Regions from separate parts of the Geobacillus sp. CAMR5420 genome, predicted to be linked through region 2. Evidence: predicted binding sites of a transcription regulator. Region 2 holds the regulator's gene; each other region holds the start of a gene.
What was found. The regulator LexA, encoded in region 2, represses DNA repair genes until DNA is damaged. The targets are predictions, from matches to a motif close to CGAACATATGTTCG.
Positions count from the first base shown of each region.

Region 1: a site for LexA is predicted at 1,900-1,913, ahead of addB (helicase-exonuclease AddAB subunit AddB). Genes of this name have one in related genera too.
Region 3: a site for LexA is predicted at 2,020-2,033, ahead of recN (DNA repair protein RecN). Genes of this name have one in related genera too.

Region 1 is NZ_JHUS01000017.1:53,992-57,271, forward strand. Features, by position in the region: gene DI44_RS12830 (competence protein ComK) at 1-539, shown strand, start outside; gene DI44_RS12825 (TVP38/TMEM64 family protein) at 641-1,264, shown strand; gene lepB (signal peptidase I) at 1,261-1,815, shown strand; gene addB (helicase-exonuclease AddAB subunit AddB) at 1,954-3,280, shown strand, end outside.
Region 2 is NZ_JHUS01000030.1:42,580-45,859, forward strand. Features, by position in the region: gene DI44_RS09830 (MerR family transcriptional regulator) at 63-464, shown strand; gene glnA (type I glutamate--ammonia ligase) at 504-1,838, shown strand; gene lexA (transcriptional repressor LexA) at 1,900-2,523, opposite strand; gene yneA (cell division suppressor protein YneA) at 2,676-2,981, shown strand; gene DI44_RS09810 (recombinase family protein) at 3,001-3,280, shown strand, end outside.
Region 3 is NZ_JHUS01000052.1:34,633-37,912, reverse strand. Features, by position in the region: gene dxs (1-deoxy-D-xylulose-5-phosphate synthase) at 1-592, shown strand, start outside; gene DI44_RS05115 (TlyA family RNA methyltransferase) at 596-1,444, shown strand; gene argR (transcriptional regulator ArgR) at 1,501-1,950, shown strand; gene recN (DNA repair protein RecN) at 2,077-3,280, shown strand, end outside.

The DNA of each region.
Region 1 (3,280 bases), on a different contig from region 2:
TGAAAGTAAATGAATTTATCATCCTAAACCATTTCGTCGTGAGCCGTTATACGATGGCGATTCTCCCTTATTTGTTGAACAATGACCTGTATGCAAAGGTCGTCGAGGAAGATGGCGAGTACATTGTCAAACAAACGCCCCTCGACATTATTAGACATAGCTGCGATTATTATGGCTGCAGCTTTCAAGGCAGAAAAGAGGGAACAAAGGCCGTGATCGGCATCACCCACAAAGCGCCGATCGCCATTGAACCGTCCAACGAAATTTACTTCTTTCCCACCGCTTCCCCGAAAGATTCCTGCTGTGTTTGGCTGTCGCATATGCATGTCTATCGGTATGAGCCTGCGAAATATGAGCGGACGGTTGTATACTTCCGCAACGGGAAAAGCGTTGTCCTCGATGTGTCCTGCAAATCTTTCATCAACCAATTGCACCGAACAGCCCAGCTGCGGACGAAACTGTCGGAGCGAATGGAGGCGAGAGAGCGCAAACTGCAATACATATATCGCATGCAGCAAGAAAAGCATGTGACGGAATAACCGCCATGATAAAAAAATGGGTTTTCACAAGCAAAAGTTCAAATTGCGCGGCCGAGCGTGTAAAATAAAAATATAAACGGCATTTGAATGGAGAAAGAACGATGAATATGGAAACTTTGAAACAATGGCTCACGCTCGACCACGTGCTTTCCTTGCTCGACCATTACCGTTCCTTCGGCATATTTCCCGGCATTGCGGCGACGCTGCTCGAGTCGTTTTTTCCGATTTTGCCGATGGTTGTGTTTGTGATGGCGAACGCAGCGGCATTCGGGTTGTGGAAAGGGTTTTTCATTTCTTGGATTGGCGCTTCGCTCGGCTCGCTCATCGTCTTTTGGCTGACGCGGAAGATCGGCCAGCAGCGTTTCTTTCATTTTGTCCGCCGCCATCCAAAAGTGCGCCAGTTTATGCACTGGATTGAACGGCACGGATTCGGGCCGCTGTTTTTGCTGTATTGCTTTCCTTTCACCCCGTCGGCGCTTGTCAATATCGTTGCCGGTCTGTCACGCATCAGCCGCCAGCAGTTTGTATTAGCGGTCTTGCTTGGAAAGATGATCATGATTTTTACGATCAGCTTTATCGGGTATGACTTGGTGGCGCTTGTCCGCCAGCCGTTGCGTACGGCGGCGATCGCTGTTGTTGTGCTGCTGCTTTGGTATGCGGGAAAACGAGTAGAGGCGAGATTTTCGTTGACGGAAAAACAACGCAGCGAGGAGGACGGGGAGTGACCAAACGGAAACAAGGAAAGAAGCGGGGACGCCGCTGGCCATGGCTCGCCGCTGTCGGGTTTGTCGCCATGCTCCGTTTTTTCGTTTTCAGCAATTATATGGTGGAAGGAAAGTCAATGATGCCGACGCTGCAAAGCGGCAATTTGCTGATCGTCAATAAGATCCGTTATGAAATTGCCCCGATTCATCGGTTTGATGTCGTCGTGTTTCACGCCAATCAAAAGGAAGATTACGTGAAACGGGTCATCGGGCTGCCGGGGGATCGGATCGAGTACAAAAACGATGTGCTGTATATTAACGGTCGACAGGTCGATGAACCGTATTTGCGGCCGTATAAGCAGCAACTCCTTAGCGGGAAGCTGACAGGCGATTTTACCCTTGAAGAGGTGACGGGAGAAAAGCGGGTGCCGGCCGGCTGCATTTTTGTCCTTGGCGACAATCGGCTCAGCAGTTGGGACAGCCGCCATTTCGGCTTCGTCAAAATCAGCCAAGTGGTCGGCAAGGTAGACCTCCGCTATTGGCCGTTTCGGGAGATTGCTTTCCATTTTTGAGAAAATGGCGCATCGAGGTGCGGCGGCGGTTTTGCCTAAGGGAGCGGTTGCTTTCAAGGAAGGCAGTTTTTTCTTTACCAAATACGAACATATGTGCTAAAATAGAAGAGATAAAGGAAACGAATGGTGGTGATCGCCGTGTCGCTTCGCTTTTTGCTTGGACGATCGGGAAGCGGGAAGACGGCTATGTGTCTTGCGGAAATCCGCCGCAAGCTGCAGGAAGATCCGAGAGGAAAGACGATTGTTTACCTCGTTCCGGAGCAGATGACGTTTCAATGTGAATACGCCTTAATCCATACCGAGGGAGCAGGAGGAATGATCCGCGCCCAAGTGTTCAGCTTCCCCCGCCTCGCCTGGCGCGTCTTGCAGGAGACGGGAGGCATGAACCGCTACCACGTCCACGATGTCGGCGTGCAAATGATGATTCGCAAAATTATTGAACAGCGGAAACAGGAGCTTAAACTGTTTGGCCGCGCGGCGGACAAAAGCGGTTTTGTCGAGCAGCTGCATGAGATGATCGCCGAATGCAAGCGGTATTGCTTAACGCCGGACGAGCTTCGCCGCCGTGTCGAGGAGCTGGAAAGCGGGCCGAGCCGGCCGGGACGGCGCCTGCTGGCCGATAAGCTCAGCGATGTCGCGCTCGTTTATGCAGAGCTCGAGCGGAGCTTAAGCGGCCATTACCTCGATTCGGAAGATTATTTGCGCCTGCTCGCCGAACAAATCCCCCGCTCCTGCTATTTGCGCGATGCCGATGTTTATATCGACGGATTCCATCATTTTGCCCCGCAAGAATACATAGTGATTGAGCAGCTTCTTCGTCATTGCCGGCGGGTCACCGTTTGCCTGACGGTCGACCGCCCGTATGATGGTGCGATGCCGGACGAGCTCGACTTGTTTTATCTGCCGGCGCAGACGTACCGCCAGTTGCGCGAGCTTGCCTTGGCCAACGATGTTTTGCTTGAAGAGCCGGTCGTGCTCGCGGAAAACCGACGTCATCAAAGCGGGGCGCTCGCCCATCTCGAGGCGCAGTTTCATCGCCGCCCGCTGCCGCCTTACGAAGCGGAAGACGGTGCGGTCTGCCTTTATGAGGCGGCCAACCGCCGCGCAGAACTGGAAGCGGTCGCCCGGGAAATCATCCGCCTTGTCCGCGACGAAGGGGCGCGCTATCGCGACATCGCGCTCGTCATCCGCCAAACGGAGGCGTACCGCGACCTTGTGAAGACGGTGTTTTTTGATTTTGGCATCCCGTATTTTATGGATGAAAAAGAGCCGATGCACCATCATCCGCTCATTGAACTTGTGCGCGCTGCTTTGGAAACCATTTCCACAAACTGGCGGTATGAGGCGGTGTTTCGCGCTGTGAAGACGGATTTGCTCTTTCCGTTGGACGGTGACTTGGTCATGTGGCGCGAGGCAGCCGACAAACTCGAAAACTATGTTCTTGCTTATGGGATGAAGGGGGACA
Region 2 (3,280 bases):
TCATTGACTCATTTCCTAACATTATGGTAGAATAAAGGTATCAAAAGCGAGGAGGAATTGGCATGAGCAGCCAAATTCGTCGTTCCATGCCATTGTTTCCGATTGGGATTGTGATGCAGCTGACCGACTTATCGGCTCGGCAAATCCGCTATTATGAAGAGCACGGCCTCGTCTCGCCCGCGCGCACCGAAGGCAACCGGCGGCTGTTTTCGCTCAATGACATCGACCGCTTGCTGGAAATTAAAGATTTGATCGACCAAGGCGTCAACTTGGCGGGCATTAAGCAAATTTTTGCCGCGCGGGAGGAAGGGCGCCACGGGCAGGCGGAGAAAGTCGAAAAAGTGGGAAAACCGAAGCTGTCGGACGAGGAACTGCGCGAAATTTTGCGGAACGAATTGCTGCAGGCCGGGCGGTTCCAGCGCGCATCGCTTCGCCAAGGAGATCTCGCTCGCTTCTTTCATTAATCATGGAAAATGATTTCCGAGCCGGGGAGGAGTTTAGACATGGCAAAATATACGCGTGACGACATTCTACACATCGTCAAAGAGGAAAATGTCAAGTACATCCGCCTGCAATTCACTGATATTTTGGGCACGATCAAAAACGTCGAAATTCCCATCAGCCAGTTAGAGAAAGCACTTAACAACAAAATGATGTTTGACGGGTCGTCGATCGAAGGATTTGTCCGCATCGAAGAGTCGGATATGTATTTGTATCCGGATTTGGATACGTTCGTCATTTTCCCGTGGACATCGGAAAAAGGAAAAGTCGCCCGCTTTATCTGCGACATTTACAACCCGGACGGCACGCCGTTTGAAGGCTGCCCGCGCTACAACTTGAAGCGGATGTTGAAAGAGATGGAAGCGTTCGGCTTCAACGCCTTTAACTTAGGGGCTGAGCCGGAATTCTTCCTCTTCAAGCTTGACGAAAAAGGGCACCCGACGATGGAGCTGAATGATCGCGGCGGCTATTTCGATTTGGCGCCGACGGACCTCGGGGAAAACTGCCGGCGCGACATTGTGCTCGAGCTTGAGGAAATGGGGTTTGAAATCGAAGCGTCCCACCATGAAGTCGCCCCGGGTCAGCATGAGATCGATTTTAAATACGCCGATGCCGTAAAAGCGTGCGACGACATTCAAACGTTTAAGCTCGTCGTTAAAACGATCGCCCGCAAACACGGATTGCATGCGACCTTTATGCCAAAGCCGATTTTTGGGATTAACGGTTCAGGGATGCACTGCAACCTGTCGCTGTTCCGCAACGGCGAAAACGCCTTTTTCGATCCGAACGGCGATTTGCAGTTGAGCGATACGGCGCGGCAGTTTATCGCCGGCGTGCTGAAGCATGCGCCGAACTTTACGGCGGTGACGAATCCGACGGTCAACTCGTACAAACGCCTTGTCCCGGGTTATGAAGCGCCGTGCTATGTCGCCTGGTCGGCGCGCAACCGCAGCCCGCTCATCCGCATCCCGGCTTCACGCGGCATGAGCACGCGCATTGAGGTGCGCAGCGTCGACCCGTCGGCCAACCCATACTTGGCCATGGCGGTGCTTTTAGCCGCTGGGCTTGATGGCATTCGCAACAAGCTCACTCCTCCGGCACCAGTGGACCGAAACATTTACGTCATGACGAAAGAAGAACGGCTCGAAGAAGGCATTGTCGATTTGCCGGCAACGCTGCATGAAGCGCTGGAAAACTTGAAGTCCGATGAAGTGATGATCCAAGCGCTCGGCAAACATTTATTCGAGCATTTCGTTGAGGCGAAAGAAATCGAGTGGGATATGTACCGGACGGCGGTTCATCAATGGGAATTAGATCAATATATGGAACTCTACTGATTCATAAAAAAGCTGCCCCGTTTTTCGGGGCAGCTTTTTTATGGGCGCAGTCCGGCACGGGTCAGTCGAACAGGCGGTAGACGCCGATCACTTTGCCGAGAATCGTGCAGTCGCGGACGATGATCGGCTCAAGATGAGCGTTTTCCGGCTGCAGGCGGATGTAGTCTTTTTCTTTGAAAAACCGCTTCACCGTCGCCTCGTTGTCTTCCGTCATGGCGACGACGATGTCGCCGTTGTTGGCTGATGACTGCTGGCGGACGATGACGTAGTCGCCGTCGAGAATGCCGGCTTCGATCATGCTGTCGCCCATCACTTCAAGCATAAACAGCTGCTCCTCGCCAGCGGCGAGCCGCTTCGGCAGCGGAAAGTAGCCTTCGATGTTTTCCACCGCTGTAATCGGTTGGCCGGCCGTCACCTTGCCGATGATCGGCACCGAGATGATCTCCTCTTTTTCTTTCTCCTTGGCCATATCGTTGTCCAAAATTTCAATGGCACGCGGCTTCGTCGGGTCGCGGCGGATGTACCCTTTGCTTTCTAGGCGCGCTAAATGCCCGTGGACGGTCGAACTTGACGCCAGTCCCACCGCTTCCCCAATTTCCCGCACCGACGGAGGATAGCCCTTCGTTTTTACTTCCTGCTTAATAAATTCTAAAATTTGTTGTTGCCGTTTCGACAGTTTCGTCATTGTTTCACACCTCTCGCCACATCATTTGTCTTCATTATACCATGAGGAAGATGAAAAAACAAACGTAAGTTCGAGTTTTTTATTGACACAAACAAATGTTCCTGGCTATAATGAAGGAAAGCGAACGAACATTCTAGAAAGGGTGGGGGGAAATGGGGAAAACGTTGCTTCATCACTTTCTGTTCTCCTTTTTGTTTGCGCTCGTGCTGGCAGGGTTCGTTTACGCCAGCAGCCCGGTCGACAAAAAAGAATACGTGGCGATTACGGTCGCTCCCGGCGATACGCTTTGGGGGCTGGCAAAACAGTACGAGCAGGAGCACCATATGCCGCCTGATGAGTTCATCCGCTGGGTCATCGATGTCAATCATTTGCCGAGCCCGCGCCTTACCGCCGGTGAACGGATCATCATTCCTGTGTTAAAATCAAAGCAGGGCGGCTCGGTGGCCGTCAATCAGTGATGGAAAGAAGGGATGGGCCATGAGGGCGGTCATTTACTGCCGTGTCAGTACGGACAAAGCCGAGCAGGAGACGTCGCTCGCGAGGCAACGAGATGAGCTCGAACGGCTGGCGGCCGAGTGTGGATTTGAAGTCGTTAAAGTGATCGCCGAGCAAGCGAGCGGTTACGAAGCCGACCGCGACGGCGTGTTGAAGCTGCTTTCGCTTTGCGAGGAAGGCGAGGTCGATGTGCTGCTCATTCAAGATGAAACGCGGCTTGGGCGCGGCCATGCGCGCATGGCGGTGCTGCATTGCTTGAAAA
Region 3 (3,280 bases), on a different contig from region 2:
CGCCTTTTTGCGCCATGTGCCGAATTTGGTGTTGATGATGCCAAAAGACGAAAACGAAGGACAGCACATGGTGTACACCGCCATCCGCTACGACGACGGGCCAATCGCCATGCGTTTCCCGCGCGGCAACGGGCTTGGCGTACCGCTTGATGAGGAGCTGAAAGAAATCCCAATCGGCACGTGGGAAGTGTTGCGCGACGGCTGCGATGCGGCGATTTTGACGTTTGGCACGACGATTTCGATGGCGCTTAAGGCGGCCGACGAGCTGGCGAAAGACGGCATATCGGTGAAAGTCGTCAACGCTCGCTTTTTGAAGCCGATGGACGTGGCGATGCTTCACGAACTGCTTGAGAGCCGCCTGCCGATCTTAACGGTCGAAGAGGCGGTGCTGCAAGGCGGCTTTGGCAGTGCTGTGTTGGAGTTTGCTCATGATCATGGTTATCACGGAGCGGTCATCGAACGGATGGGCATCCCGGACCGCTTTATCGAACATGGAAGCGTCAGCGAGCTGCTCAATGAAATCGGGCTGACGTCGACCCATATCATCGACCGCATCAAAACGATGGTGCCAAGAAAACAGAAAAGGGCTTGAGACATGAAAGGAAAAAAAGAACGGCTCGATGTGCTGCTTGTCGAACGAGGGCTGGCGGAAACGCGGGAAAAGGCGAAGCGAGCGATCATGGCCGGGCTTGTCTATTCAAACGACGTTCGACTCGATAAGCCCGGGGAAAAAGTGCCGGTTGACATTCCGCTTGAGGTGAAAGGCAACCCGCTTCCGTACGTCAGCCGCGGTGGGTTGAAACTGGAAAAAGCGTTGCGCGAGTTTCATATTCGCGTGGAAAATAAAATTGTTCTTGACATCGGCGCGTCGACCGGCGGTTTCACCGACTGCGCCTTGCAGCATGGGGCGAAGCTGACGTATGCCGTCGATGTCGGCTACAACCAGCTTGCCTGGAAGCTGCGTCAAGACGAGCGCGTCGTTGTAATGGAGCGGACGAACTTCCGCTACGTGACGCCGGATCAGTTTACGAAAGGGCTGCCGGAAGTAGCTGTCATCGATGTCTCGTTTATTTCGCTGCGGCTCATTTTGCCGGTCGTCAAGACGGTCATGGTGCCGGGCGGCGATGTGATTGCTCTCGTCAAGCCGCAGTTTGAAGCCGGCAAGGAAAAGGTCGGCAAAAAAGGGATCATCCGCGATCCGAACATTCACGAGGAAGTGCTCGAATCGATCATTCAATTCGCCTGCGCGGAAGGGTTCGATGTTCTTCATTTAACGTATTCACCGATTACCGGCGGCGACGGCAATATTGAATTTTTGCTTCATGCTGCCTATCCTGGAGGAAACCGGGAGGGAGAAAACCGACTGCCAGCATCCGTCGCCGACGTGGTGAGCGAGGCGCATGCCCGATTGCGGGCGGGGAGCGTGGAGCCAAGCGGCAAATAGCGTCGGCGGGACGGACAATCTGCTCTGCACTTTGAAAAGCGGGGAGGTGGCGCAATGTGAACAAAGGGCAAAGGCATATTAAAATTCGCGAAATCATTATGAACCATGACATTGAAACGCAAGACGAGCTTGTCGACCGGCTGAGAGAAGCTGGCTTTAACGTCACCCAGGCGACCGTCTCGCGCGACATTAAAGAAATGCAGCTCGTCAAAGTGCCGATGGCCAACGGCCGCTACAAGTACAGCCTTCCGTCCGACCAGCGCTTCAATCCGTTGCAAAAGCTGAAGCGGGCGCTTGTTGATGTGTTTGTGAAGCTTGACGGAACGGGCAACTTGCTTGTGTTGCGGACGCTGCCGGGCAACGCCCATGCCGTCGGCGTCTTGCTCGACAATTTGGATTGGAACGAAATCGTCGGTACGATTTGCGGCGACGATACGTGCCTGATCATCTGCCGTACTCCGAAAGATGCGGAAAAAGTGTCCGACCAGCTGTTGTCCATGCTCTAGGCGAGGACCGGCCCAGCTTCCGTTCCACGTTCAAGGACGGAACGACAGGGCGGTCCTCGTTTGCAAATCCGAACATACGTGCTATAATCAAAAGTGGAATTAATCGGACAGGCAAGGAGTGGTGAAATGCTCGCCGAGCTGTCGATTAAAAATTTCGCCATTATCGAGTCGCTCTCGTTGTCGTTTGACAAAGGGCTGACGGTGTTAACCGGCGAAACGGGAGCCGGCAAATCGATCATCATCGACGCGATTCATTTGTTGATCGGCGGACGCGGCTCCGCTGAATTTGTCCGCTTTGGAGCGGAAAAGGCGGAAATCGAAGGGCTGTTTTTGCTTGATGATGACCGCCATCCGTGCTGGCAAAAATGCGCAGACGTTGGCATCGACGCCAGCGACGGCATGATCGTGTTGCGCCGCGATATTTTCGCCAACGGCAAAAGCGTCTGCCGCATTAACGGCAAGCTCGTCACGACGGCGGTGCTGCGCGACATCGGGGCGACGCTTGTTGATATTCACGGCCAGCATGAACATCAAGAACTGATGGATCCGTCCCGCCATCTGCCGCTTTTAGACGAGTTCGGCGGCCTAGAGGCGGCAGAGGCGCTTGCTCGCTACCGCGCCGTCTACGAGCGGTATGAGGAGCTCGGAAACAAATTGAAAAAGCTGAGCGAAAATGAACAGCAAATGGCGCACCGGCTTGATTTGCTGACGTTTCAGCTGCGTGAAATCGAGCAGGCGGCGCTCGAGCCGGGCGAGGACGAGCGGCTGATGGAGGAAAAAGTTCGCATCGTCAATTTTCAAAAAATTTATACCGCGCTGCAGAAAAGCTATGAGGCCCTCTCCGGAGAGGGACGCGGGCTTGATTCCATCGGGGAGGCGATGCGCCATCTCGATGACGTCGCAGGCATGGATGCAGCGCTCAAAGATGCGCATGAAACGACGGCGAACTGCTACTATTTGCTCGAGGAAGTCATGTACAAGCTGCGCGATCAAATTGAGGAGATGGAATACGACCCAGAGCGGCTCGATGCCATTGAAAGCCGTCTCGCGGAAATCGGGCAGCTCAAACGAAAATACGGGGCGACGATCGCCGATATTTTGCACTATGCCGAGACGATCGCCGAGGAAATCGAGACAATCGAAAATCGCGAAACGCATGTGCATGAGCTTACGCAGCAGCTCGCTCTGGTGACGGACGAGTTGCTCACGGAGGCGAAAAACGTCACCGCTGTTCGGCAAACATATGCCCGGCGCCTGATTGAGCGCATTCATCAAGAACTGAAAGACTTGTACATGGACAAAACGAAATTTGACATCGTATTTGCCAAGC